2 regions of the Candidatus Pelagibacter sp. PS_17 genome follow, and region 1 is predicted to be linked to the other one. Evidence: riboswitches for the same ligand, from Rfam matches in the RefSeq annotation. Region 1 holds a riboswitch; the other holds the start of a gene.
The links. Region 1 has a riboswitch for glycine ahead of AC5SML_RS00560 (malate synthase G). Riboswitches for the same ligand answer to the same signal wherever they lie in the genome.
Positions count from the first base shown of each region.

Region 2: another riboswitch for glycine. It lies ahead of gcvT (glycine cleavage system aminomethyltransferase GcvT); the one in region 1 lies ahead of AC5SML_RS00560 (malate synthase G).

Region 1 is NZ_CM182073.1:97,977-113,191, forward strand. Features, by position in the region: gene kdsB (3-deoxy-manno-octulosonate cytidylyltransferase) at 1-425, shown strand, start outside; gene AC5SML_RS00540 (prephenate dehydratase) at 427-1,257, shown strand; gene dnaX (DNA polymerase III subunit gamma/tau) at 1,402-3,075, shown strand; gene AC5SML_RS00550 (YbaB/EbfC family nucleoid-associated protein) at 3,079-3,396, shown strand; gene recR (recombination mediator RecR) at 3,401-4,012, shown strand; gene AC5SML_RS00560 (malate synthase G) at 3,999-6,194, opposite strand; glycine riboswitch at 6,265-6,352, opposite strand; gene AC5SML_RS00565 (acetyl-CoA carboxylase carboxyltransferase subunit alpha) at 6,444-7,550, shown strand; gene secA (preprotein translocase subunit SecA) at 7,545-10,109, opposite strand; gene argJ (bifunctional glutamate N-acetyltransferase/amino-acid acetyltransferase ArgJ) at 10,175-11,476, shown strand; gene AC5SML_RS00580 (DUF1178 family protein) at 11,518-11,949, shown strand; gene ubiG (bifunctional 2-polyprenyl-6-hydroxyphenol methylase/3-demethylubiquinol 3-O-methyltransferase UbiG) at 11,946-12,668, opposite strand; gene AC5SML_RS00590 (aspartate kinase) at 12,734-13,945, shown strand; gene ispG (flavodoxin-dependent (E)-4-hydroxy-3-methylbut-2-enyl-diphosphate synthase) at 13,949-15,049, shown strand; gene prfA (peptide chain release factor 1) at 15,055-15,215, shown strand, end outside.
Region 2 is NZ_CM182073.1:246,193-261,407, forward strand. Features, by position in the region: gene guaB (IMP dehydrogenase) at 1-824, shown strand, start outside; gene AC5SML_RS01325 (tetratricopeptide repeat protein) at 824-1,261, shown strand; gene guaA (glutamine-hydrolyzing GMP synthase) at 1,251-2,816, shown strand; gene AC5SML_RS01335 (VOC family protein) at 2,843-3,262, shown strand; gene panB (3-methyl-2-oxobutanoate hydroxymethyltransferase) at 3,266-4,039, shown strand; gene AC5SML_RS01345 (YjbE family putative metal transport protein) at 4,041-4,655, opposite strand; gene AC5SML_RS01350 (tetratricopeptide repeat protein) at 4,697-5,188, opposite strand; gene AC5SML_RS01355 (5-oxoprolinase subunit PxpA) at 5,192-5,965, opposite strand; gene AC5SML_RS01360 (5-oxoprolinase subunit B family protein) at 5,993-6,679, shown strand; gene AC5SML_RS01365 (5-oxoprolinase subunit C family protein) at 6,672-7,625, shown strand; gene AC5SML_RS01370 (DMT family transporter) at 7,612-8,493, shown strand; glycine riboswitch at 8,518-8,607, shown strand; gene gcvT (glycine cleavage system aminomethyltransferase GcvT) at 8,685-9,791, shown strand; gene gcvH (glycine cleavage system protein GcvH) at 9,788-10,168, shown strand; gene gcvP (aminomethyl-transferring glycine dehydrogenase) at 10,169-13,027, shown strand; gene AC5SML_RS01390 (NAD(P)/FAD-dependent oxidoreductase) at 13,040-14,284, shown strand; gene AC5SML_RS01395 (DUF1365 domain-containing protein) at 14,277-15,044, shown strand; gene AC5SML_RS01400 (SAM-dependent methyltransferase) at 15,044-15,215, shown strand, end outside.

The DNA of each region.
Region 1 (15,215 bases):
ATAAAAATGATATTATAAATTTAAATAACTTTATGATTAATAGTAATTCTGGAATTGGAACGCTAGCAGCAGAAATTAAAAATGATAAAATGTTAATTGATCAAAATATAGTTAAGGTTATTACAGAAACAAAATTAGAAAAGAATAATTTTCCAATAGCATTAAATTTTACTAGAGATGGTTTTTCAAGAAATGATCAAAATATTTATCATCATATTGGAATCTATTCGTATAAAACAAGTACATTAAAAAAATTTGTTAGTCTGGACCAAACATTTAAAGAAAAAAAAAATAGATTAGAACAGTTAAGAGCATTAGATAATGATCTGAAAATCAACGTTGCTTTGGCAAACTTTTCTCCCATTGGTGTAGATACAAAAGAAGATTATCTAGCTATAAAAAAAATTATGGAATATAAATCCTAAAATGACCAAAATTTATTTTCAAGGAACGTTCGGTGCTTATTCACATTTAGCAGCTCTAGAAATAGATCCTAAAGCAGAAATAATTCCATGTAAGACATTTGATGAATGTTTTTTAAAAACATCTCAAGATAAAAATTCGAGAATGGTAATTCCAGAATCAAATCGAATTACAGGAAATATTGGAATCGAATATCTTATTTTTAAGTATAGACTTAATATTTATGCGGAACATTTTCAGAAAATTGAACATAATTTATTAGGACAGCCAGATAGCAATTTAAGTGATATCAAAGATGTTTATTCTCACGCTCAAGCTTTATCACAATGCTCTAAATTTATTAAAAAAAATAATTTAGTTGAACATATTCGTGCAGATACTGCTGGTTCAGCTGAGACAATTTCAAAGTCTAAAATTAAAACAGAAGCTGCAATTGCCTCTACTTTAAGTGCTGAAATTTATGATCTAAAAATACTTTCAAAAAATATTGAAAATGAAAAAGGAAATGCTACGAGGTTTTTGGTAATGGGTAATGAAGTTTTACAGCCTGATTTTGGTGATAAAAAATACATAACTTCTTTTCTATTTAAGTTAAAAAGTAAGCCTGCAGCTCTCTATCAATCATTAGGTGGCTTTGCGATCAATGGAGTTAACCTTACAAAACTTCAAAGCTATCCAGAGCAAAATTCCTTTGAGTCATATTTTTTCTTATGTGATTTAGAGGGACACATAGACAATTCAAAAGTACAAAAGTCTTTAGAAGAATTAGGACTTCATTGCCAAGATTTTCACGTACTAGGTGTTTTTGAGGCTGATAAGTTTAGAGAAAAATAACTTAGAAACTTTTCTTGTAGAATAGAAAACATTACTGTTATAATAGTTTTGGAGGCTAGAGGTGGATACTGCTTGAACCCGACCAGATCTTAACGGAAGCAGTCGTAGAGACAGTTATTCAGGTTCTAGTCTCCTTTATATAAAATGAATAAAAATACAAAAGTTTTAGCTTTAAAGTACAGACCTCAGACATTTAATGATCTTATAGGGCAAGATGTTGTTGCGGAAACAATTTCTAATTCTATTAAGGCTAATAAAGTGCCTAATGCCTATCTTTTTACTGGAATTAGAGGAATAGGAAAAACGACAACAGCAAGGATTGTTGCAAAATCTCTAAATTGTTCAAATGGAATAGATAATTTGTGTAAAGAGGAACTTTGTGAAAATTGTAATGCCATTTCTAACTCAAATCATATTGATGTATTGGAAATGGATGCAGCAAGTAAAACAGGGGTGGACGATGTAAGAGACCTTATTGAATTTTCTAGATATGGCCCAACTACTGCTAAATATAAAATATTTATAATTGATGAAGTTCACATGCTTAGCAAACAAGCATTCAATGCATTATTAAAAACCTTAGAGGAGCCGCCAGAATATTTAAAATTTATCTTTGCAACAACAGAAATAAAAAAAATTCCAATTACAGTAGTCTCACGTTGTCAAAGATTTGATTTATCTAGAATTAAATCTTTAGAGTTGTTTGATTTTATTAAGAAAATTAAAGAAAAAGAAAATGGTAACGCATCAGATGATGCTCTTAAATTAATTGTTAAAATTTCTGAGGGTTCAGTTAGGGATGCGCTATCGTTACTTGATAGAGCTCTACTTACTTTGGATAAAGACAAAGAATTAGATCTTGCAGCAGCACAAAAAATATTTGGTTATTTTGATAAGTCTCAATTAATTGATTTATTTGAATTAATATTTGAAGGTAAAGAAACTGAAGTTCTCAACACTTACAGAGAAATATATAACCAAGGTGTTGAACCAAAAATTTTTATTAATGATTTCTTAGAGCTCTTATATTATTTTAAAAATATTGATTCACTAAATTTGGATGGTAATAATTTTTTATTGAATGATGAAGAGTTTAATAAAATTAAAGATCTTTCAGAAAAAGTTAACAATGAGACCCTAATATTATTTTGGCAATTTACTATTAAAACACTTGAGGAGCTTGATATTGTTTCTAATCAACATTTATCAATGGAAATGTTCTTAATTAGATTAATTCATTTAAAAAGTATTAAACAGGAAAGTGAAAAATATAAAGAAGATAGCAAACTATTATCTGAAAGTGAAAACCAAACATCTTTTTCCCCAAAAAAAACAAACGAAGATATCTTTGGAATAAAAGATAAATCTGAAACAATAGGGCAAATGAAAAATATTGTTCAGGAAAAAGATATCAAAGAAAAAGAAAATAATAACATTGAAATAAATACCAGTCTTATAAATTCATTTGATGATCTATTAAAAGCATGCTCTTCTAAAAAAGAGATTAAATTAAAATATGAATTAGAAAAAAATGTTAACCTTGTAAGTTTTGAGAACAAAAGAATTGAAATTTCATTTAATGAAGATTTAGATAAAGATTTTATTAAAGATCTTTCAACAAAACTTTTTGAATGGACCAATGAAAGATGGATTATAAGTCTAAGCAAAACTAAAGGACAGCCATCTAAAAAAGAAGAAGAAATCAATCAAAAAAAAGAACTGATAGAAAGTGTAAAGAACTCCTCAATTTATAAAGATATTTTAAAAAGTTTCCCTGACGCAGAACTTATTGATGTTAAACCTAGAAAAGAAGATTAAAGAATGACTGATTTTACAAAAATTTTAGATAAAGCAAAAGAATTAGAGGCTAAAATGAAAGAGAGCCAAGAAAAAATAAAGAACATTCAGGTAGAAGGAACGTCTGGTTCAAATTCTGTAAAGGTTACTTTAAATGGTGAAAATGAAATGATCAAAATTGATCTTTCAGACGAAATATTAAAGGAAAATAAAATTATAATCGAAGATTTGATAGTGGCTGCCCATAATAATGCAAAATCAGAATTAAAATCTAAGACATCTGAAGAAATTTCTAAGTCTACAAGTGGATTAGGTATTCCTGGTTTTAAATGGCCACTTTAAGAATATGCAAAATATTAATGAGATAGAAGAGTTAATTAAATTAATTTCTAAACTTCCTGGCTTAGGTCCTAAATCTGCAAAAAGAATTGTATTAAAACTTATTAATAATAGGGATGAACTTGTAAAGCCAATGGCAAACACGTTGGCACAAGTTTATAAAAATGTTATTAGGTGTCAATCTTGTGGTACTTTAAAATCTAATTCATTAGGCTGTAACAATTGTGAAAATTCAAAAGAAAAATATAATAAAATATGTGTAGTTGAAGACATTGCAGATCAATGGTCAATTGAAAATTCAAATATCTATAAAGGCTACTTTCATATTCTTGGTGGCACTATTTCTTCTGCCGGCCAGAGAAAAGAGGATCTTTTGATTAATTCATTAGTAGAAAGAGTTTCAAGAGAAAATATTGAAGAAGTTATACTAGCAACAAGTGCAACAGTAGAAGGTCAAACTACTGCTTATTACATAGAGGATAGTTTAAAAAAAACTTCTACTAAGGTTACAAAACTTGCTCAAGGACTTCCTGTTGGTGGTGAAATAGAAAGTCTCGATGATGGAACTTTATATTCAGCTTTTAAAAACAGAACTGGAATTAAAACTAATTCTGACTAGATTTCTTTATTAATCGATTTAGATGTAATAACGGTTCTGTGTAACCCGAAGGTTGCTCTTTACCTTTAAAGATTAAATCACAAGCTGTCTTAAAAGCAATTGATTGCTCAAAATTTTCAGACATCATTTCGTAGCTTCCTCTTCCGGAGCGAGTATAGGCACCATCATTTTTATTTTGATCATCAACAATTTTTGCCATTTTTTTCATTACTTCCATAACTTGTGATTTTGTACAAATATCGTGATGTATCCAATTAGCTATATGTTGAGAAGAAATTCTTAAAGTGGCTCTATCCTCCATCAAACCAACATTATTAATATCAGGTACCTTTGAACAGCCAACTCCATGATCTATCCATCTGACGACATACCCTAAAAGAGTTTGTGCAGAATTGGAAATTTCGGAGTTAATTTCTTCCATTGACCAGTTTGGTCTGTCTGCTACAGGAATTGTTAACAAATCATCCAGTTTTGCAGATTCTCTTTTTTGAATTTCTTTCTGTTTCTCAAAAATATTTATTTCATGATAATGAAGAGCATGAAGAGCTGCCGCTGTAGGTGAGGGAACCCAAGCACAATTTGCACCAGCATTTAGATGCCCAGTTTTTTGTTCCATCATCTCTTTCATTTTGTCCGGCATAGCCCACATTCCTTTGCCAATTTGAGCCTTACCAGAAAGACCACATTGAAGACCTATGTCTACATTGTTATTTTCATATGCCCCAATCCATTTAGAAGATTTCATGTCTCCTTTTTTAATCATAGGACCAGCTTCCATTGAAGTATGCATTTCATCACCAGTACGATCTAAAAAACCAGTATTAATAAAAAATACTCTATTTTGCAGTGTTCTAATACACTCTTTTAAATTTGATGAGGTTCTTCTCTCTTCATCCATAATTCCAATTTTACAAGTGTATTTTTCCAATCCTAAAACTTCTTCAACTTTAGTAAAAATTAAATCAGTAAATGAGGTTTCATCAGGGCCATGCATTTTTGGTTTAACAATATAAATGGAACCAGTTCTAGAATTACCTTTTTTTTTAATATCATGAAGGCAAGCTGCTGAAGTTATAAAGGCATCCATAATACCTTCTGGTATTTCAGAACCATCTTTTAAAGTGATTGCTGAGTTAGTCATAAGGTGTCCAACATTCCTTACCAATAATAAACTTCTTCCATGTAGCTTTAATCCTTTTCCATCTTTAGAAACATAACTTCTGTCGGGATTTAATTTACGCTCATAAGTCTTTCCATTTTTTTCAAAAGTTGATTTCAAATCACCTTTCATAAGTCCAAGCCAATTACGATAACAAATAACTTTGTCATCAGCATCTACTGCAGCAACACTATCTTCATTATCACAAATAGTTGAAACTGCAGCTTCAACAATAATATCACTAATTTTAGCAGGATCTTGTTGAGCGCTAAAAGCATTTGGGTCTATAATTATTTCTATATGAAGATTATTATTTTTTAAAATTATTGCTGATGGATCATTGGCCTCTCCTCTATGACCAATATATTTATCTTTATTTTTTAAAGATGATTTATTACTATCTTTTAATACTGTTAAAGAGCCATTATCAATTTTAAAGCCTGTAATATTATGCCATTCAAAATTTTCTAGAGGAAAATATTTTTCTAAAAAGTCTCTTCCATATTTTATAACCATTTCTCCTCTTAAAGGATCGTATCTTTGAGTGGCACTATCCTCAGATTGATCGATTACATCTGTACCATATAAACTGTCATATAAACTCATCCATCTAGCATTAGCTGCATTCAGTGCATACCTTTCATTCATGATTGGAACTACTAATTGAGGTCCAGCAATACTAGTTATTTCTTCATCAACATTATTTGTTTTGATCTTAAAATCAGGGCCTACTTCTTTTAAATAATCAATTTCTTTTAAAAATTTTTTATACTCTTCAAGATTAATTTCATTACCTTTATTAGCAATATGCCAATCGTCTATTTTTTTTTGTAAATCTTCTCTTATTTTTAATAGCTCTTTATTTTTTGGGGCTAGCTCATGAACTACTTGGTCGAAGCCTTCCCAGAATTTTTCAGAAGAAATATTTGTATCTTTAAGCAATTCTTCATTAACGAAGTTAAGCAATTTATTAGAAACTGATAGATTGTGTATTTTTGTATATTGTTCTTTCATAGCACCCATTTTACCCCATCTGTATTTTTGCCTGAGAGTTTTGCTCCATCGGCGAGATAAATCTCTTTCCAGAGTGTTATGTTTGTTATCGGTCCATTTGCCTGAGAGTTTCCGGGGTGGTTGCTCCTTCGGCGCTATTATCTAATAGTCTCTCCCGATATCAATTAAGAGTACCCTTTAATAGAATTATGTCAAATATAAATTATTTAAAACATTTTATTGCCTTTTTTCTCAATTAATTAATAATTAAACAATCATATGAAAAATTATTTAAATTTTGAAACAGATATTAAAAATTTAGAGATAGAAATAGACAAACTTAAAGACCCTTATAATCAAGATGGTCTTTCGGAAGTAGATACCAAAAAAATATCTGAGTCTCAAAAAGAGATAGATAATAAGCTACAAGAGATTTACTCTAACTTAGACCCCTGGCAAACGACTCTAGTTGCAAGACATGAAGACAGACCTAAAGCAAAATTTTTTATCGATAATTTATTTGAGGATTTTATCCCATTGTCAGGTGATAGATATTATGGAGAAGACAAATCCGTATTAGCAGGATTTGCAAAATTTGATGAAAAATCTGTCTTAGTTATTGGTCAAGAAAAAGGGGACAGCCTTGAAAGTAGAATTGAAAGAAATTTTGGAATGATGAGACCTGAAGGTTACAGAAAAACAATTAGATTAATGAAATTAGCAAATAAATTTAACATTCCGATAATTTCTTTTATAGACACACCCGGAGCCTACCCTGGTGTAGGAGCAGAAGAAAGAGGTCAAGCAGAGGCAATTGCAAAATCAATTGAGTGCTGCATGTCTTTAAACGTCCCAACTCTTGCAATTGTTATTGGAGAAGGTGGATCAGGAGGGGCAATAGCACTTGCTTCATCTAACAAGGTAATCATGTTAGAAAATGCAATTTACTCAGTAATATCTCCAGAGGGCTGTGCCACCATTTTATGGAGAGACCCTAAAAGAACTTTAGAAGCAGCAAAAGCTATGAAATTGTCTTCAAAAGACCTTTTAGAACTAAAAGTAATTGATGAAATTATTCCAGAGCCAATTGGTGGTGCCCACAGAGATAGAGACCTAATATTAGATAACGTAAGAAAATCGATTGAAAAAAATTTGAATGAATTTTTTAACATGAGTGGAGAAGAAATTTTTAATCATAGAAAAAATAAATTTTTAACTATTGGAAGATCTAAAGGTTTCGTAAATCAACTAGACGATCTAAGTACACTCAGCATGAAAGAGAGTAAGGTTAATTTATTTATTAAAAACTTCTTTAAATCAAAGTTAAATTTAGCAGTTTTATTTGGAGTAATAGTTTTATTGGGCTATTTTATATTTTCTTTATAAGGCCCCACAACAGTTTTTAAACTTTTTACCTGTAGCTTCACATTTCTCATTTCTTGAAATTTTTTCATTTTTTCTTTTTATTAGTAAACATTTTGGATCGTTAGATGTTTCTTTTTTTAATGGTCTTGAAATACTTTCACTAGGTTCTTGAACTATTTTTAAATTTATTAAAATTGTAACAAAATCCATTTTCAATTTATTCAATAAGTTTTCGAAAAGAAAAAAGGCTTCTTTTTTATACTCAACTAATGGATCTCTTTGACCATAAGATCTTAGGCCAATAACTTGTCTTAGTTGTTCAAGATATTGAATATGTGACTTCCAGTTTAAATCTATACACTGAAGAAAAATTCTTTTTTCAACTTCTTTTGCTTTTTCTTCATCCAACATTTTAATTCTTTCATTTCTTGCTTCTAAAAATTTAGAATTAATTTTATTTTTGAACTCTTCATCTTTTAATTCAGTAACATTTTTAAATTCATTATCATCAACACTTTTTCCTAGTAAAGTTTTTAACTGATTATTAAATTCATTATTTTTAGTTGTTGATAGTTTCTGTGTTTTTAAGCTGATTAGATGACTAATAATTTCAGATAAGAATTCATCTGAATAATCAAAAACTTTTTCACTATTCATCACACCGTTTCTTTGTGAAAATATTACATGTCTTTGATCATTTAACACGTCATCAAATTTTAATAAATTTTTTCTTATATCAAAATTTCTAGCCTCAACTTTTTGTTGTGCCCTTTCAAGTGCTTTATTAATCCAGGGGTGATCAATACTTTCTCCATCTTTTAAGCCTAATTTTTGAAGAATATTATTCATAGATTCTGAACCAAAAATTCTCATTAAGTCATCTTCTAAACTAACATAAAAAATTGAACTTCCTTCATCGCCCTGTCTACCAGCTCTTCCTCTGGCTTGGTTATCAACTCTTCTAGATTCCATTCTTTCTGTACCAATAACAAATAGTCCACCGAGTGATTTTATTTTATTTTTATTTTCTAAAAGTTCATCATCAGGTTGACTTCCTTTTTTTCCACCTAACTGGATATCAACACCTCTACCCGAGATACTTGTTGTGATTATAACTGAATTCATTTTTCCAGCATTTGCAATGATTTCAGCTTCATTTTCATGATTTTTTGCATTTAAAACTACATGTTTAATTTTTTCATCATTAAGTAATTTTGAATAAATTTCTGATTTATTAATGCTAGAAGTGAAAACCAATATAGGCTGACCTTGCTTGTGACACTCTAGAACTTTTTCAATGATGGCTTTATTTTTTTCTTCTTCAGTTCTAAAAATTTGATCATTCCAATCTTTTCTAATCATTTCTTTATTTGTAGGAATGATAACCACAATTAAATTATATATTTCATAAAACTCCTGAGATTCAGTTGCTGCAGTTCCAGTACATCCTGAAATTTTATTATAAAGTTTGAAGTAATTTTGATAAGTTATCGATGCTAGAGTTTGATTTTCAGCTTGAACATCTATTCTTTCTTTGGCTTCAAGTGCTTGGTGTAGGCCATCTCCAAATCTTCTTCCCTCTAATATTCTACCAGTAAGTTCGTCAATAATTTTTAATGTTTCATCTTTAACAATATAGTCTCTTCCTTTTTCAAATAGATGATGAGCTCTTAAAGATTGATTTACATGATGAACTAAACTTAAGTTTTCAGGGTCATAAAAGTTATTATTTTTTAGAATTCCAGCATCAGAGAATATTTTTTCCACATTATTTATTCCCTCATTCGTAAGCAATATATTTTTATCTTTTTCATCAATCTCATAATGTTCTGGTAATAATCTTTTTATAAGTTTGTCAATTGCAAGATATTGTTCTGTTTTGTCTTCAGCAGCTCCCGATATTACAAGTGGCGTTCTAGCCTCATCAATTAAACAAGAATCTATTTCATCAACAATAGTATAAACATGTCCTCTTTGAACCATTTGTTCTTTTGAAAATTTCATATTATCTCTAAGATAATCAAACCCTAATTCACTATTAGTTGCATATGTAATATCAAAATTATAATTTTTTTTTCTTTCAAAATCATCTTGGTCATTATTTATAAAACCAAAGGTTAATCCTAAAAATTTATATATCTCCCCCATTTCTTGAGAGTCTCTTTTTGCAAGATAGTCATTTACAGTAACTATATGCACTCCTTTTTCTGTCAGAGCATTTAAATAAGCTGCAAGACTTATTGTTAAAGTTTTACCTTCACCAGTTCTCATTTCTGCAATTTTGCCCTCGTGAAGCACAACACCTCCAAGTATTTGAACATCATGATGCCTCTCATTTCTTGTTCTCTTAGAAGCCTCTCTCACAAGTGCAAAAGCTTCAGGCAATAGAGTGTTTAAATTTTCACCATTTTTAAGTCTATCTTTCAATTCTGTAGTTTTTTTAGGAAAGTCTTCGTCACTAAGGTTTTTAACAGATGCTTCCAAGGAGTTAACTTTTACAACTATTTTGTTTATTCTATCGAGCTCTTTTTGATTGCTAGATTTAATAAACTTTGTGATAAAATTTAAGGGATTAAGCATTTAATTTTCTGGTATATAATTAATTATAACTTTTAATATAAGTATTAAATAAATATTTTAAACACATGCCAATAAACGTTAAAAACTTTATAAACTCACTAAATTTAAAGTCAAAAAATAGTGACTTTCAAGATTTAGAACATCTAGATGGAGTTTCAATATCCACAGTTTGTGCAAATTTATACAGCAAACCTAGGGATGATTTGGTTATGTTTTATTTTAGAGACGGGGCAAACTATGCGTCTGTTTATACACAATCAAAAATAGTTTCAGAGAACATTAAGTGGAATTTAAATATTAAAAGTAAAAAAATAAGCTCTCTGATTATTAATACTAGAAATGCTAATGCATTTACAGGATCAGATGGTTACCAAGGTTTAAAAGAAATAGCAGAAGAAGCAGCATTACAATTAACAAAAAAACAAACTGAAGATGAAGATTTTCCAAAGAAGATATCATCAAATCAAGTTCTTTTTGGATGCACAGGAACAATTGGAGAAAAATATCCAACTGAAAAAATTAAAAAGAATATTCCAGAATTAATCAAAAAAATTAAATATACACAAAATAAATTTACCTGGATGAAAGCTGCATTAGGCATAATGACAACAGACCTACAGCCAAAAATTACCATGGAGGAATGCAAAATAGGAAATAAAAAAGTTAAGATCTATGGAATTGCCAAAGGATCAGGAATGATTTTTCCAAACATGGCGACCACATTAGGTTACGTTTTCACTGATGCAGATCTTTCAAACGATGTTTTAAAAAAACTATTAAAGAAAAATATTAATACAACCTTTAATGCAATCAGTTGTGATGGCGATACTAGTACAAATGATATGGTTTCTATTTTTTCAACAGGAAAAGTAAAAAACCCAATCATTAATAATATTAATGATAAAAAGATATTTAGTTTTGATAAAGCACTGCATTCAGTATTATTAAATTTGTCAAAAAGAGTGGTTAAGGATGGTGAAGGAGCTACTAAATTTATTACAATCAATATAGCTAAATCAAAAAGTGAGAAAGAAGCAAGAGTAATAGCTTTTTCTATTGCGAATTCAAATCTTGTTAAAACAGCCATCGCAGGAGAAGATCCAAATTGGGGTAGAATAATAATGGCCATAGGAAAATCTGGAGTGAAAATAGATTTAAAAAAATTAGCAATAAACTTTGGTGGTATTAAGATTATAGAAAAAGGACAAATTTTTAAATATTACAAAGAAAATGAAGTGGCTAACTATATGAAAAGTCAATCAATAGATATTTCAGTAAATTTAAATATGGGATCAAAAAGTTTTACTGCTTACACAATGGATTTAACAAAAAAATATATTGAGATTAATGCTGATTATAGAAGCTAATTTGATATTGAATTAACTTTATTAATTATTAACTATAAACCATGATCAAATACAAGCTCATATGTAAAGATTGTGAAACTACTTTTGATAGTTGGTTTTCATCGTCTAAGGAATATGAAAAACTTAAAAAGAAAAAATTCTTAAATTGTCATTTTTGTAATTCTTTAAATGTTGGAAAGGGCTTGATGTCTCCTAATGTGAGTACTTCAAAAAATATTTTAACAGAGATTGATTCATCCAGTGAAAAATATAAAGAAATAAAAAAAACAATTTATAAATATCAAGAATTTATAAAAAAAAATTTTGAATATGTGGGAGAAAATTTTGCTTATGAGGCAAGGTCTCTACATTATAAAGACAAAAAAAAAGCTAAAGGTATTTATGGTACCGCAACAAAAAAAGATCTTAACGAATTAAAGGAAGAGGGTATAAAAGCAGAAATACTGCCTTGGATAAAAGATACTACGAACTAATTTTTTATAAATTTTGTAATATAATTAACAGAAGTATCATTTGTTACTTTCCAGCTATTATCTAATATATTAAAATTCATTCCATCTAATTTTTTAAGAGATAGATTGTTTTTTTTACTTATATCTATTAGCTCACTTGGTTTAACAAATTTTTCCCAATCATGTGTTCCAATTGGAAGCCATTTTAAAATATATTCAGCACCCACTATTGCAAATACATAAGATTTTAATGTTTTGTTAAGGGTTGCGATAAACATTATTCCATTTTTTTTCAATAATTTTGAACTTTCTTTAATAAAAAAGTCTATATCATTAACATGTTCAACTATTTCCATGTTCAAAATTACATCAAATTTTTTTTTATCTTTTAACATCTCTGGAGATGCAACTTTATAGTCAATCTTAAGTTTATTTTTTTTTGCATGAAATTTTGCAACTTCAATATTTTTCTTTGATGCATCAATGCCAACAACACTTGCTCCTAGTCTGCACATTGGTTCAGATAATAACCCTCCACCACAACCAATATCAAGTAATTTAATATTTTTTAACGGCTTATCAGATGATCTAATTTTAAAATCTTTGATAATATTTTCTTTTATATATCTAATTCTTATTGGATTAAAATTATGCAATGGTTTGAATTTACCATTAGGATCCCACCATTCTTCAGCAATTTTGGAAAATTTGTCAATTTCTTTTTTATTTATTGAATTCATAATAGATAACTTGTGGACATAACAATTAAGATGTATTTTATCAAATATAAATTACAAAATTATCAATGAAAACTGTTGTATTAAAGTTCGGTGGAACCTCCGTTGGAAGTATAGATAGAATAAAGAGCGTAGCAAAAATTATTTCCTCTTACAAAAAGAAGAAAATGGGTGTCATTGTGGTTTCATCTGCAATGAGTGGCACAACCAATGAATTAATAAAAAAAACAAAAGAATTAAGTAATACCTTTGATGCAGCAGAATATGATGTTTTGTTAGCAACAGGAGAGCAAGCAACTTGTGCATTAATTGCTGGTAGATTAAAACACCTTGGTTTTAAAGCTAGATCATGGATGTCTTGGCAGCTACCAATTATTACAGAAGGACCTTATAGCTCTTCAAGAATTAGCAAAATCAATAAAGGAAAAATACTTAGTTTCATGAAATCAGGTGGAATACCTATCATAACTGGTTTTCAAGGCATTAACTCAGAAAATAGACTTACAACACTGGGCAGAGGTGGAACTGATGCATCAGCAATAATGCTTGCAAAATTTTTTAATACTGATGCGTGTGATATCTACACTGATGTAGATGGTGTTTATACTACAGATCCAAGAAATCATTCTAAAGCCAAGAAAATTCATAAAATTTCCTACGATGAAATGTTAGAGATGGCATCATTAGGCGCAAAGGTTATGCAACCTACATCTGTGCAAGATGCAAAACTAAATAATATTAATTTTTCAGTTAAATCTTCATTTCAAAAAAAGAAAGGCACATTAATAACTGGTACAAAAAAAACCTTCAGTAATCAAATAATAACTGGAATTACTTCTACAAAAAATGATTCTAAAGTTACGATTGTAGGTGTTAAGGACAGACCAGGAGTAGCAGCTGCTGTTTTTAAACCATTATCACTTAATCAAATTAATGTTGATATGGTAGTTCAAAATATTTCTTTAAATGGAAAAGAAACAGACTTAACTTTTACAATTAAATCTGAGGATGTAAAAAAAACAGAAAAAATAATTAAACAAAATAAAAGAATTTCATTTAGAAAACTTACGTATGACAATAATGTTTCAAAAGTATCTATTATTGGTGTGGGTATGATTACAACACCAGGAATTACCTATAGAATGTTCCAAGCTTTGGCTTCAAAAAAGATTAACATAATGGTTATTTCAACTTCTGAAATTAAAATTTCAGTTTTAATTTCAAATAAACAGATAAAAAAAGCAGTAGCAGTGCTTCACAAAGAATTTAAGTTAGATTAACTTATGAGCTTAAGACCATTTAGAGACATTCATAGAAAAAAAACAAAAGTAATAAATGTTGGTGATGTAAAAATAGGTGGTGACAATCCTATTTCTGTTCAATCAATGACCAATACCTTAACAACCGATATTCAGGCCACAATAAAACAAATTAATGATATTCATGAAGAGGGTGCAGATTTGGTTAGAGTTTCTTGCCCAGATGAAGAGTCTTCATTAGCTCTTAAAGAAATTACAAAACATGTATCTGTTCCAATAATTGCTGATATTCATTTTCATTATAAAAGAGCAATAGAGGCAGCTGAAAATGGAGCAAAATGTTTAAGAATTAATCCAGGAAATATTGGTGATAAATTAAAAATACACGATGTACTTAGTGCTGCTAAAAATAATGATTGTTCTATTAGAATAGGTGTTAACGCTGGCTCTCTTGAAAAAGATATTTTAGAAAAATATAAAGAGCCATGCCCAGAAGCTTTAGTTGAAAGCGCACAAAGGAATATTAAGATTTTAGAAGATCAAGATTTTTTTAATTTTAAGATAAGTGTAAAATCTTCAGATATATTTTTATCTATTGCAGCGTATCGTCAACTATCAAAAGTTACAGATTATCCATTACACCTAGGGATCACAGAAGCTGGAGGTTTTGTATCGGGTAGTGTTAAGTCATCAATAGGTCTTGGCTCACTTTTAATGGATGGAATAGGTGATACTATAAGAATTTCTTTGTCTGATGATCCTGTTAAAGAAATTAAAATTGGTAATGAAATATTAAAGTCACTTAATTTAAGAAATAGAGGTGTAAAAATTATATCTTGTCCATCATGTGCAAGACAAGCATTCCAAGTAATTGATACGGTAAAAATATTAGAAGATAAACTTTCTCACATCAAAACCCCTTTAACATTATCGATTATTGGCTGTGTAGTTAATGGACCTGGAGAAGCAGCGATGACAGATATAGGAATTACTGGAGGCGGTAAGGGTAATAATATGCTTTATTTATCTGGCATTCAAAGTGAAAAAGTTTTATCAGAAGATATAATATCAAGAGTTGTAAGTGAAGTTGAAAAAAAAGCTGCTGAACTTGATAAAAAATTATAAATACAATGATACCTCTAAAAACTATTGAAGATTTAATATCTAAGCATTCTGTTTTAGAGAAAGAATTATCATCAGGTGAAGTGGATAAAAAACTTTTTGCTGAAAAATCAAAAGAATACTCGGATTTAAACGAGGTAATTGATGATGCTAGAAAATATTTTTCTTA
Region 2 (15,215 bases), 150 kb from region 1:
TTAAAAAATTAAACTTATTAGTTGGTGCGGCAGTTGGAGCTGGTCCTTTAGAACTTAAAAGAGCAAAAGCAATTTTAAAAGAAAAAGTTGATTTAATTGTTGTGGATACAGCTCATGGACATAGCAAAAAAGTAGCTGAAATTATTAAAGCTATAAAAAAATTAAAAACAAACAAAACAACTCTATGTGCTGGAAATATTGCAACAGCTGAAGCAGCAAAATTTTTAATAAAATTAGGAGTAGATATTATTAAAGTTGGAATAGGGCCAGGATCAATTTGTACAACTAGGCTAGTCGCAGGCATTGGTGTACCACAATTAAGTGCGATCCTTGCAGTTAAAAAAGGTGTTAAAAACAATAAAGTAAAAATAATTTCAGATGGTGGAATTAAATATTCAGGTGATTTAGCTAAAGCATTGTCAGCAGGTGCCGATGCTATAATGATTGGATCTTTGTTTGCAGGAAGCTTAGAAACACCTGGAAAACTAATTAAAAAAAATGGTAAGTTATTTAAAAGTTTTAGAGGAATGGGATCAGTTGGTGCGATGAATAAAGGATCAGCTGATAGATATTTTCAAACCAAACAAAAAGATATATCTAAATATGTTCCAGAAGGAGTAGAAGGTTTTGTGAAATATAAAGGTGATGTTAAAAGTATTATTTATAAATTAATTGGAGGATTAAAATCATCTATGGGATATCTAGGTGCAAAAAAAGTACCAAACCTTAAAAATAAACCAAATTTTGTAAAAATAACTAAGGCGGGTTTTTATGAAAGTATGGTTCATAACGTTGATCAAGTTAAAAATGAGAGTAAGTATTAATGAAAACAATAAATAAATTAATAATTGTCCTGTTTTTAATTTTAAATTTTGGAAGCTCTTCTTTTGCAGAAAATAACTTTTTTGAAGAAGGAAAAAATAAATACGATGAACAAAAATATGAAGAATCTAAATTTTTATTTCAAAGAAGTATTGTTTTTAACCCTAAGGACAAAGATTCATATTTGTATTTAGCAAAAATTTATAATTTTGAAGAGAACAAAAGAGAAGAACAAAAAAATATAGATACAGTGTTATTACTTGATCCAAAAAATGAAGAAGCAAACTACATGCTTATGGAAATAGAGTTAAAAAGATCTAATTATTCCAAAGTAAAAGAACTAGCAGATAATTTTTCAAAAATTTGCAATAAATTGTGTGATAAGAAAAATTCTATTTTAGAATCCTTAAAGAATTTGGAACCTAAAAATGAGTCTTAGTAATAATTTAAGTAAAATCTTAATAATCGATTTTGGTTCTCAATTTACACAATTAATTGCAAGAAGAGTAAGGGAATTAGGGGTTTTTTCAGAAATTGTAAGTCATAAAAAAATAAAAATAGCTCAAATTACAAAAGATAATATTGCTGGAATAATACTGTCTGGTGGACCTCTTAATGTTTATGAAAATGATAAATTTAAATTTGATAAGAAGATATTAAAACTTGGAATTCCAATCCTGGGTATATGTTTTGGACATCAGATATTGTCAAAACTATTAGGTGGCAAAGTTAAAAAATCAAAACATAGAGAATTTGGTTTAGCCACTATAAACAAAGTATCCAATAGTACTTTAACTAAGAATTTTTTTAATAAAAATAATAGAAGTGATGTTTGGATGAGCCATGCTGATCAAGTATCAAAGATGCCAAAAAATTTTAAAATTATAGCTTCTACAAAAAACTCTAAATTAACAATTATTGAAAATATTAAAGAAAATTTTTATGGTGTACAATTTCACCCTGAAGTAACACACACTAATAAAGGTAAAATTTTATTAAGAAATTTTGTTTTTCTTATTTGTAAAATTAAAAAAAACTGGTCATCAAAAGATCAAAAATTAAAATTAATTAATGAAATTAAAGACCAAGTAGGTGACAACAAAGTAATTTGTGGATTGTCGGGTGGTGTGGATAGTAGTGTGGTTGCACAATTATTAAGCAAAGCAATTGGAAAAAATTTAACTTGTATTTTTGTTAATAATGGCCTTTTAAGAAAAAATGAAGAAATACAAGTAGTTAATACTTTTAAGAAAAAATTAAAAATTAATTTGATTTATGTTAATGCAGAAAAAGAATTTATTAGAAAATTAACAAATGTATCTGATCCTGAAAAAAAACGAAAAATCATTGGTAATCTATTTATTAAAATATTTGAAAGATATGCTAATAGAATTAAGAATGTTAAATTTCTTGCTCAGGGCACTCTTTATCCAGACTTAATTGAAAGTAAATCTGTGACTGGTAGTCAAACTTCAAAAATAAAATCACATCATAATGTAGGGGGCCTTCCTAAAAGAATGAAATTAAAATTAGTAGAACCTCTTAAATTTTTATTTAAAGATGAAGTTAGAAAATTAGGATTAGAACTTAATTTATCTAATGACATAATCTCTAGACATCCATTTCCCGGTCCTGGTCTAGCTATTAGAATGCCCGGTATTATAACCAATGAAAAAATTAAAATTTTAAAAGAGGCTGATTTCTATTTTATAAAAGCTTTAAGAGAGCATGGGTTATATGATAAAATTTGGCAAGCATATGCTGCACTCCTACCAGTAAAAACTGTGGGTGTTATGGGTGATAATCGAACTTACGAACATATTTGTTTGTTAAGAGCAATTACCTCTGAAGATGGAATGACTGCTGATTTTTTTGATTTTCCTAAAGGTTTTATGCAATCAATCTCTAATCAAATTATTAATAATATTAGAGGTATAAACAGAGTTGTTTATGATGTTACTTCAAAACCACCTAGTACCATTGAATTAGAGTAATACTTTACTATAGAGTACATAATATTATGAAATATTTACACACCATGATCAGAATCTCAGACGTGGAAAAATCATTAGATTTCTACTGTAAGGGATTAGGTTTAATTGAAACTAGAAGAATGGAAAATGAGCAAGGTAGATTTACCTTAATTTTTCTAGCAGCACCTGGCGATGAAAAAGCCGAACTAGAGCTAACCTACAATTGGGATGGTGATGAGTTAGGTGATGGATCTCGTAATTTTGGTCACTTAGCATACCGTGTTGAAAATATTTATCAAACTTGTGAGAGACTTCAAGATATGGGATATACAATTAATAGACCACCTAGAGATGGTCATATGGCATTTGTCAGATCTCCAGACAATATTTCTATAGAAATCTTACAAGAGGGTAATTTAGAAATTAAAGAACCTTGGGCCTCAATGAAAAATGAAGGTGTTTGGTAAAAAATGAATAAAAAAATCTTAAACTTTATTAAAAAAAAAAATAAAACTAAAATTATAAGTCTTACTGCTTACTCTAAAAATATAGCATCAATAATAGATAGACACTGTGACCTTGTATTGGTAGGCGACTCCCTTGGCTCTGTTCTTTATAGCTTTTCTTCTACAAAAAAAGTGACACTGGATATGATGATTGAACATTCTAAAAGTGTAAGAATGGGTGTTAAAAAAAGTTTAATGGTAGTAGACATGCCTCATAACACTTACCGTAACTCAAAAGAAGCCTTAAGTAATGCAAAAAAAATAATCTCTAAAACGAAGTGTGATGCAATCAAGCTTGAGGGGGGTAAAAAAGTAATTCAAATAATTAAAACTTTAATTAAGAATAAAATTCCTGTGATGGGACATCTTGGTGTTCTGCCACAATCTGCAACAAATTTTAAATTTAAAGGAAAAGAAATAACAGAAAGAAAAATTATTTTAAGAGATTCTAAACTTTTAGAAGATGCTGGTGTATTTTCAATAGTTTTAGAGTGTGTTGAAAGCTCATTAGCAAAAGAAATTACTAAAACTGTTAAAGTTCCTACAATTGGAATTGGGGCATCAGTACATTGTGATGGTCAAGTTTTAGTTACTGACGACTTGATAGGTCTGAATAAAATTAAAGCTAGATTTGTGAAAAGGTATTCAAATATTGAAAAACAAATAAATGATGCTGCACTAAAGTTTAAGAAAGATGTAATAAGAAGTAAGTTTCCTACTAAAAAACATTCATACTAAATTAAAAATATTGTTTGAATGTTTCGTTAATTGATAAGACGCCATAATCATTTAAACCACCAATTATTAATTGAAGAGCTACAATTAAAATAAAACCTAACCCTACATAGGCTATCCATAAGTTTTTTTGAATATAATTAGCTAAATAAGTAGCTAATGCTCCAGTTAATACTACAGATAAAACAAGGCCAAATATCATGAAGCCAAAATGACCTTTTGCAGCACCAACTACCCCGATAACGTTATCAAAACTTATTGTAATATCTGCAAATAAAACTTTATAAATACTTTTTACAAATGAAGGTTCTGTTGATTTTTTTACTGGTGATTTAATCTTATTTTTCATTTCAACTAAATCTTTCCTTAAATCATTAACAATCCAAATTAGAAGTAGTCCACCTAAAATTTTAATATAATAAAATTCAAATAAGTAAGTAGCAAAAAGAGCAAAAATAATTTTAAAAACTAAAGCTCCAGCTACACCCCAGAGAATTATTTGCTTTCTATTTTTTGGTACAAAGTTAGCAGCAATTAATCCAATAATAATAGCATTATCAGCAGCTAAGATGATATCAATAAAGATGATTTGGGTTAAAATTATGAATTCTTCGATCAAGATTTTTTTATAATATTAAATAATTATTTTAATTCAATGTTTTAATATTTAGACTTCTTTGAACCGTCGATAATTTCTTTTAGCTCCTCATATTCTTCACAATTACAAGTTTTTAAAACTTCTAACCTTTCTTTAGCCATATCTATTCGGTTTGTAACCACATAAAGCTCACCAAGGTATTCATTTATTCCATTATGATTAGGTTCAATTTCTAGGCCTTGTAAGTAAAATTTTTCACCTCCTTCAAAATCTCCAAGTTTTCTAGTAGTAAAACCTAAATAATTTAAAGTATCTGCCTGCAGTGGTTTTTCATCATTGGATTTTAAAAGAAGCTTTTGTGCTTTAGCATATCTTTCTTGTGCTTTGTCAATTTTTCCTTTTTTTTCATATTTCTTAGCTGAGTTAATTAAATTTTTTGCTTTTGTGTAGTCTGAAGCTTTAGGAGTAGAATCGCTATCACTGCTACTTCCTGCTGCAAATAAATTATTAGTGAGTGCTATAATTATTAGTAAAGTATAAATAAGTTTTTTCATATTTTAATTAAATTTATCCATTTTATTTAAAGGTTTTAGTTCTAAGCCATTATCAACTAAATTATCTCTGATAGATTTTGCAGTTGCCAATGAGCTTTCATTATCACCATGTATACAAACCGAGTCAATCTCACAAGGTATCTGTTTACCACTGAGACAATTTATTGCCTGATTTTTAACCATGTTCAACACATGGTTTTTTGCTAATTGAGGGTCAGTGATTAAAGCGTTTGGTTTACTTCTAGAAATTAAATTTCCATTATCTTCATAATTTCTATCTGCAAAAATTTCACAAGCTATTTTCAAACCATTTTTCTTAGCAGCAACTTCCATTTGTGAACCCGTTGGTACCAGATAAATAATATCTTTATTAATCTCTTTAATGGCCACAGCTAGAGTTGTGGCTAATTCCAGGTCTTCACAAGCCATATTATTAAGAGCCCCATGGGGTTTAATATGAGTAACATTTTCATTATATTTCTGAGCAATTTTTTGTAATATTTCATATTGGTCGAAAATTAGTTTTTTTATTTCTAAGGAACTTAAATTCATTCTTTTTCTTCCAAAGTTTTCAGGATCTTTAAATGATGGATGGGCACCCAAGCTAACACCATTTCTTTTTGAAATTTGAATAACCATCTCCATTGTTTGTTCATCACCTGCATGGTAACCACATGCAATGTTGGCAGAATTTACAATATTGAGTAATTCTGGATCATTCTCGATAGAATGAAACTTAGATTTTTCTCCTAAATCACAATTGATATTAATTTCCATACTCTTTACTCTCTAGTATAACATGGCATGGTTAAAAATATATCAAATCTTGGTGATGCGGCAGTATATTGTGATTTTGGCTCAGAGGTTAATGAAAAAATAAATGCAAATGTCATAGATTATTTTCACCATATATCAAAATTAATAAAAGATAAAAAAATTGAAGGAATAATTAATTTAACACCTTCTTATAATAAATTAATCATTAATTTTGATTTATCTATAACCAATTATAAAAAAATCAAAAATTTTATAGAAGGTTTAACTATTAGTAGAGATATTAAAGATAATAATCAAAAAATTAGAATACCAGTTTGTTGTGATGATGAGTATGGACTAGATTTTTTGAGGCTAACTAAAAAATTGAATATAGATAAAGATAAAATATTAGAACTATATTTTGGTAAGGAATATTTTTGCTACATGACAGGATTTATTGCTGGCATGCCTTTTCTAGGAGATATTAATAAAGGTATCAGATGCGATAGATTGGAAACGCCAAGAGTAAAAGTTCCAAAAGGCTCTGTGGCCATAACCGAACAATTTACAAATATTTACACTTTTGAAAGCCCTGGTGGCTGGAATATTATCGGCAACACACCAAAAAAGGTTTTTGATAAATCAAATTTATTAGATCCAACCTTAATTAAACCAGGTAACAAAGTGATCTTTTATCAAATTTCTAAGGAGGAGTATCTAGACTGGAATGAGTAATTCATATTTTGAAATTATAAGATCAGGAGTTAACACAACCATTCAGGATAGAGGAAGAAATCACATGTATTATGTGGGTATTACTGTAAGTGGGGCAATTGATCAAAGAAATTATAAACTAAGCAATAAGTTAGTTGGTAATAATTTAGATGAAGCTGTTATTGAATTTGCTTATCAGGGTCCACTTCTAAAATTAAAAAATGGGAAAATTAATCTTAGTGTTACTGGGGATGTGCTTTTCAAGATAATTAGAAAAAATTCAAACATTGAAAATGGTGTTTGTTATAAAAACTATATTTTAGAAGACGAAGATCAAATTGATTTAATATCAACAAAAAATACTGCTTATGGATATTTATCAATTAGAGGGGGTTTAGAATTGAACAAAACTTGGAATAGTTATTCTATAAATACCAAGGCAAATGTTGGTCCAAATAATGGAAAAAAATATTCTATAAAAGATAAAATTTTTATAAAAAATTCAGATTTTAAAAAAATTGAAGAAACAGAAATTAATTATAAAGAAGTTCCAGATAATATAATTAGAGTTATTAAGGGTACTAATTTTGATTATTTTTCAACAGAGGCTCAAAATAATTTTTTTAACAAAGAATTTTCAGTTACTAAATTAGCAGATAGAATGGGTATTAGACTAAGTGGTCCCAAGTTAGAAAACATTGTTAGCTCTAATATAAAATCTGAAGGTCTTGTAAAAGGAGTAATACAAGTACCTGCTGATGGAAACCCTATTGTTATGTTGTCTGATCACGGAACTATAGGTGGATATCCCAAAATAGGTGTTGTTATTTCAGCAGACTTAGATCGAGTAGGTCAATTGACACCAGGCACTATTATAAATTTTAAGGAAGTAAGTCTTGAAGAAGCTCAGAATATATTTAAAGCATACACAGAAGATACAAATAAATATTTAAATGAATGTAATTAATAAAATTCCAGGTCCTATATTAGTTTTTATGGGAGCTTGCTGCTTAAGCTTTGGAGGCTTAATTGTTAAATCATTTGAAGGATCAACATTATGGCAAATATTATTTTGGAGATCTTTATTTTTTTCGCTTACAGTCTTACTTTTTTTAATAATTACTTATAAAAAAAAATTATTTAAAGCGTTTTACGATTCAGGTTTACCAGGACTTATTGGCGGAGTTATTTTATCATTTGGTTTTTGTGGGTACGTCTTTGCGATGTATAATACAACTGTTGCCAATACTAATTTTATTATTTCGACGCAAATACTCTTTTTAGCAATATTTGGTTATTTATTTTTAAAAGAAACAATTTCATCTATTACTTTAGCTTCAATTATTTTAGCAATTACGGGTGTCCTATTAATGGTAGGTAATTCTTTATCACCAGGAGAGATGTCTGGAAACTTAGCGGCTTTTAGCATGCCAATTACATTTGCAGTCTTAATTATAATTGTTAGAAAATTTCCTACAGTTGACATGGTGCCAGCTCAATTTATAGCTGGTGTGAGTTCATGCTTTATTGGATTTTTATTATCTGAGAAGCTTATGATTTCTTCACATGATATATTTTTAGGTTTTACAGCAGGTTTTTTTCAAGTAGGATTTGGTTTTATATTTATAACTATGGGTGCACGTAGTACACCATCTGCAATGGTTGGTATAATCATGTTATCCGAATCTGTGTTGGGGCCAATGTGGGCCTTTTTATTTGCAGCTGAACGACCTTCTTTATTTACTTTAATCGGAGGAGGAGTAATTCTTTTTGCAGTATTATTGCAATTTTACTCACTACTTTTTTCAAATAAAAAAGAAAAAATTATTAATTGACTCTGTTACATATCTGGTAGATTATTCTTATATACGGGAGAGACTACAAACAATCGTAGCGCCGAAGGAGCAACCACCCAGGAATCTCTCAGGCAAAAGGACCGTAACATATTAACTCTGGAAAGAGATTAAGTTCTCGCCGACGGAATAAAACTCTCAGGCAAACATACAGATGGGTACAGTAAGTTAATATGGATATTTTAAAAACCGCACTTTACAGTTTACATCAAAAGCATGGAGCTAAGTTTGTTCCATTTGCTGGGTATCAAATGCCAATTCAATATTCTAAAGGAATTATTGAGGAACACAAAAGTACAAGAGAAAATGCAGGTATTTTTGATGTGTCCCATATGGGTCAGTTATTCATTAAAGGAGATGATAAGTTGGCAAAAGATCTTGAAAAAATTTTTCCAGCTGAATTGAGTAAGGCTAAATTAAATCAATCCAAATATAGTTTTTTAATGAATGATGAAGCAGGAATTTATGATGATTTGATTATCACAAAAGTTGAAGGTGGTTTTAACATTGTATTAAATGCTGCTTGTAAGAATACAGATTTTAAACTTTTAACTAAATTGTTAGAAGATAAGTATGAAATGATTTTAAGTGAAGAGCTATCGCTTATAGCAATTCAAGGCCCTAAAGCAGTCCAAATATTAGAAAAGATAATCAATGGAGTATCAGATCTAAAATTTATGAATGGTGATACGTTTAATTATCTTAAAGAGGATATTTATATCACAAGATCAGGTTATACCGGCGAAGATGGATTTGAGATATCTATCAAAAATGAGAACGCAGAAGCGTTTGTGCAAAAACTCATAGATGAAGGGGCTAATTTAATTGGATTAGGTGCCAGAGATACCTTGAGACTAGAGGCGGGACTTTGTTTGTATGGTCATGACATGGATATTAATAAAAGCCCAGTAGAAGCAAATTTAAAATGGGCGATATCAAAAAATAGAATTCTTGAGGGTGGGTTTATTGGATGTGAAAAAATTAAATCTCAAATCGAGAAAGGAGTAAGCAAAATCCGCGTAGGTATTAAGCCAGAAGGAAGAATTATAGCACGTGAAAAAACTTCAATATTTAGTGAGGATGATAAAAATATTGGGGAAATTACAAGTGGAACTTTTGGACCCAGCGTTCAGGCCCCAGTTGCAATGGGTTATGTAGAAAATTCATTTTCTAAAATTGATACTAAGGTTTTTTTAGAAGTGAGAGGAAAAAAATATCCGGCAATTATAAGTAATTTGCCATTTTATAAAAAAAGTTATGTGAAAGGAGCTAGTAAATGAGTGAAGTAAAATATTCTAAAGAACACGAGTGGATAAAGTTAGATGGAGACACTGCTGTTGTAGGAATTACACAACATGCAACCGAAATGCTAGGAGATATAGTTTTCGTAGAGTTACCAGAAATAGGATCTTCTGTAGTTAAAGATGGCAATGCTGGAGTTGTAGAATCTACAAAGGCTGCAAGTGATATTTATACTCCTGTATCTGGAGAAATTATCGAAAATAACCAAGCCATTGTTGACGATCCTGCAAAAGTTAATTCTGATCCAGAAAATGAAGCATGGTTTTTTAAATTAAAAATTACTGATAAGTCTGAAATGGATTCATTAATGAATAAAGAAGAATACGAAAAATTTTCAAAAGAAAGTGGTAGTTAAATGTTAAAGAATGCTCAAAAAGATTTTATACAAAGACATATAGGTCCATCTATTGATGAACAAAATGTTATGCTTAAAGAGTTGGGATACCAAAATCTTGATGATTTAATAAAAGATACTGTACCAGAAAAAATTCTTCTTAAAGATGATTTGGATATTGGTGATCCAAATTCTGAATATAAAGCACTTAGAAAATTAAAAGATATTTCTAAAAAAAATAAGATTTATTCTAGCTTTATAGGAATGGGTTATTATGGAACTTATACTCCCTATGTAATACTTAGAAATATTTTAGAAAATCCAGGATGGTATACTTCTTATACCCCTTATCAGCCAGAAGTAGCACAAGGCAGATTGGAAATGTTATTAAATTTTCAACAAATGATAATTGACTTTACTGGAATGGATATCGCTAATGCCTCTCTTTTAGATGAAGGAACAGCTGCAGCGGAAGCTATGGGATTGAGTTATAGAATATCTAAGTCTGAATCTAAAAAAGTTTTTGTTTCAAAAAATTGTCATCCTCAAACAATTGATGTGATTAAAACAAGAGCTGAACCTTTAGGCCTAGAAATAATAGTTGGTGACGAAGATAAAGATATTAAAGAAAATATTATATGTGGTATCATTCAATATCCAGGAACTCTTGGAGATATTAAAGACCCAAGTGAGGCTATTAGTAAAATACATAAATTTAATGGAAAAGCAGTTTTAGCATGTGATTTGTTAGCACTCGCTAAACTAAAAACACCTGCTGAGTTAGGTGCCGATATTGCTGTCGGTAGCTCACAACGTTTCGGAATTCCAATGGGTTATGGTGGTCCCCATGCTGCATTTTTTGCTACAAAAGATGAATATAAAAGATCAATGCCAGGCAGAATAGTAGGTGTGTCAGTAGATAGACATGGGAAAAAAGCATATAGACTTGCCCTTCAAACAAGAGAGCAACATATAAGAAGAGACAAAGCTACAAGTAATATTTGTACTGCACAAGCATTATTGGCAATAGTTTCTGCAGCTTATGCGGTCTATCATGGTCCACAAGGAATTAAAAAAATTGCAGAAAGTGTTTCTCAATTAACTAAAAATTTTGCAGATAAATTAAAGCAATCTGGTTATGAACTTTATTCAAATGAATTTTTTGATACGGTTACAATAAAAACTCTAGATAAAACAGAGAAGATATACAAAAATGCTTTAGATCAAGGAGTAAACATCAGAAAAGTGAATTCTGAAATGTTAGCAGTATCTTTTGATGAGAGAAAAAATCTTTATAGAGCAAATCAGTTACTAAAAATCTTTAATTGTTCAGAAACAATTAAAGAAAATATGAATGAAAGTTTATCTAATATTCCAAAAAACCTATTAAGAACTTCAACTTATTTAGATCATCCAGTTTTTAATAGTTATCATTCGGAAACAGAAATGCTTAGATATTTAAAAAAATTAGAAGACTCTGACATTGCTTTAAATAAATCTATGATTGCCTTAGGCTCGTGCACTATGAAACTTAATGCAGTTGCAGAAATGATACCAGTTACCTGGAAAGAATTTTCACAGCCACATCCTTTTTCTCCTGTAGAGCAAATGGATGGTTATAGAGAATTATTTACAGATTTAAAAAACTGGTTGAGATCAATTACTGGATTTTCTGGAGTTTCATTGCAACCAAATGCTGGTGCTCAAGGAGAGTTTGCTGGTCTAATGGTAATACGTAAATTTCATGAAAAAAATGGTGAAACAAATCGTAATGTTTGTTTAATTCCAAGTTCAGCGCATGGCACAAACCCGGCTAGTGCTCAAATGGTTGGTATGAAAGTAGTTGTTGTTAAATGTGATCAATATGGAAACGTAGACTATGAAGATTTAAAAAATAAAGCTGAAGAACATTCAGAAAATTTAGCGGCCCTTATGGTCACTTATCCATCAACACATGGTGTATTTGAAGAGAAAATAACTGACATATGTGAGTTAATTCATAATCATGGTGGGCAAGTTTACATGGATGGAGCTAACTTAAATGCATTAGTAGGTATTGCTAAACCTGGAAATTTTGGACCAGATGTTTGTCATATAAATTTGCATAAAACATTTTGTATACCTCATGGTGGTGGTGGGCCTGGTATGGGACCAATAGCGTGTAAAAAACATTTAGAAATATTTTTGCCAAAACATTCTGTGATAAAAGATTGTGGTCCAGTGACTGGAATGGGAGCGGTATCTGCAGCTCCTTGGGGTAGCTCAAGTATCTTATCAATTTCATGGATGTATATAAAGATGATGGGTTCTGAAGGCCTAAGAAAAGCATCACAAGTTGCAATACTAAATGCAAATTATATTGCCCATAAATTAAAAGACTCTTTTCCAATTTTATATAAGGGTAAAAGTGGCAATGTAGCTCATGAATGTATCATTGATATTAGAACGATAAAAAGTGAAACAGGGATCACTGAAGAAGATATTGCAAAGCGATTGATTGATTTTGGCTACCATGCTCCAACAATGTCTTGGCCTGTTGCTGGTACAATGATGATTGAACCTACAGAAAGCGAAAGTTTGAGTGAAATTGATAAGTTTTGTTCTACTCTTATAAAGATAAAACAAGAAATAGATAAAATTCAGTCTGGTGAATATGATAAGACTGACAACCCATTGAAGAATGCGCCACATACTCACGTTGAATTAACATCCAATAAGTGGGATCATAAGTATGAAAGAGAAGAGGCCGCTTATCCTTCAGAGTTTTTAAGAACAAATAAATATTGGCCTCCAGTTGGTAGAGTAGATAATGTTTATGGAGATAAAAACTTGTTTTGCACATGTCCATCTATGGAAGAGTACGAAGACACAGCTGCTTAGATATTTACTAAGATGAAAATTGCTGTAGTAGGTGCTGGTATATCAGGATTAAGTGCTGCTTATTACCTATCTAAAAAACATAAAGTTGATTTATTTGAAAAAGAAAATCAATTTGGGGGTCACGCAAATACAATAAAGGTTGCTTACAACCCCAACAAAGAAATTCCAATAGATATTGGATTTATGGTTTTTAATAAGCAAACATATCCAAATTTAATTAATTTTTTTTTAGAAAATAAAATAGAGATTGAAAAAAGTGATATGTCATTTTCTGTTACTGTAGAAAATAGTGGATTAGAATATTGTGGAAAAGGATTAGGTGGAATTTTTTCTAATAAAAAAAATTTATTTAATCCAAAATTCTTAAAAATGTTTTTTGAAATTTTAAGCTTTTATAAAAACTGTGAAAAAATAGAAATTAAAAAAATTAGTTCAATAACATTAGGGGAGTATTTAACAGAAATAAAAATTTCAGAATATTTTATTAATTATCATATTATACCAATGGTATCTGCTATATGGTCGATGCCTCCATATGAAGCAAAACAAATGCCATTATCTTTTTTTCTAAGCTTTTTCAAGAATCATGGACTGTTTAAAATTAAAGATAGACCTCAATGGTTTACGGTTACAAATCGAAGCAAAACTTATGTCGATAAGATAATAGGCCAAGTTAGTGGAGAACATTTTAAGAATTACAATATAAATAAAATCACTAGAAATGATTTAGGTGCTAAAATTTTTTATGGGGAGGAAAATGAGTTCTTTGAATATGATAAAGTTGTAATAGCAACTCATGCAGACGAAGCATTAAAGATAATTGATAATCCAACACTAGACGAGAAGTCAATATTAAGAAAATTTAAATATAGAGCAAACACTGCAGTAATACATTTTGATGAAAGTGTTATGCCTAAAAATAAAAAAGCATGGTGTGCTTGGAATTCTTCAATGGACTCAAATAATAATGAAAAGACAGCTGTAACATATTGGATAAATCAGTTACAAAATTTAAAGATAGATAGAAATATTTTTTTAACAATTAATCCATTTAAAGAAATTCCAAATGATAAGATATTTAAAAAAGTAGCATTTACTCACCCTTATTACGATACAGAAGCATTAACCAATCAAAGTAACCTGCATAAAATTCAAAATAAAAAACATATTTTATTTTGTGGTAGTTATTTTGGTTATGGTTTTCACGAGGATGGAATAAAGTCCTCTATTGATATGCTAAAAACACTTAATGATTAAAAATTCTTATATTTATACAGGAAATGTAATTCATAAAAGATTTAAGCCCAAAATTCATAGTTTTAATTACAATGTATTTTCACTTCTTATAGATTTATCGGAAATAGATTTACTACACAAAACTTTAAAGATATTTTCATACAATAAACTAAATATTATTAGTTTCTTTGATAAAGACCATGGAGCAAGAGATGGGAGCTCTCTTAAGGAATGGGTTTTAGATAATCTTAGAAAAAATAATATTGAAACTAACGATGTTCATATTAAACTTTTATGTTACCCAAGAATATTTGGATATGTATTTAATCCATTAAGTGTTTTTTATGTCTACGACAAAAATTTTGATCTAATATCTATTTTATATGAAGTAAAAAACACATTTGGCGAGCAACATGTTTATGTTTTTAAAACTAAAAAAGACCAAAATCTGATTCAACATATGTGTAAGAAGAAATTTCATGTATCTCCATTTATAGAAATGAATTGTATTTATTTTTTTAGACTATTGAAACCTGGTAATAAAATATCTGTAATAATTGATCTGAATGATCCAGTTGGCAAAGTATTATACGCTTCACAAGATGGTATTAAAAGTGAATTGACCAATAGAAACCTACTTAAATCTTATTTAAAACATCCATTAATGACATTCAAAATCATTATAGCGATACATTATGAGGCATTTAAATTATGGACAAAAGGAATTAAATTTATAAAAAAAAAATTAAATATTAAGAATAATATTACTATCGAAAACTAATGTTAATTTACAAAATTTCAGATTTGATTGTGTTTAGTGCATTAAAAAATATTAAACATGGTTTTCTTGAAATTAAAAAAGTAAATGGTGAAGTTTTAAAGTTTGGCAACCCTGATGAAAATTTAAAAGTTTTTTTAGAAATTAAAGATGAAAGCCTAAATTATAATTTGA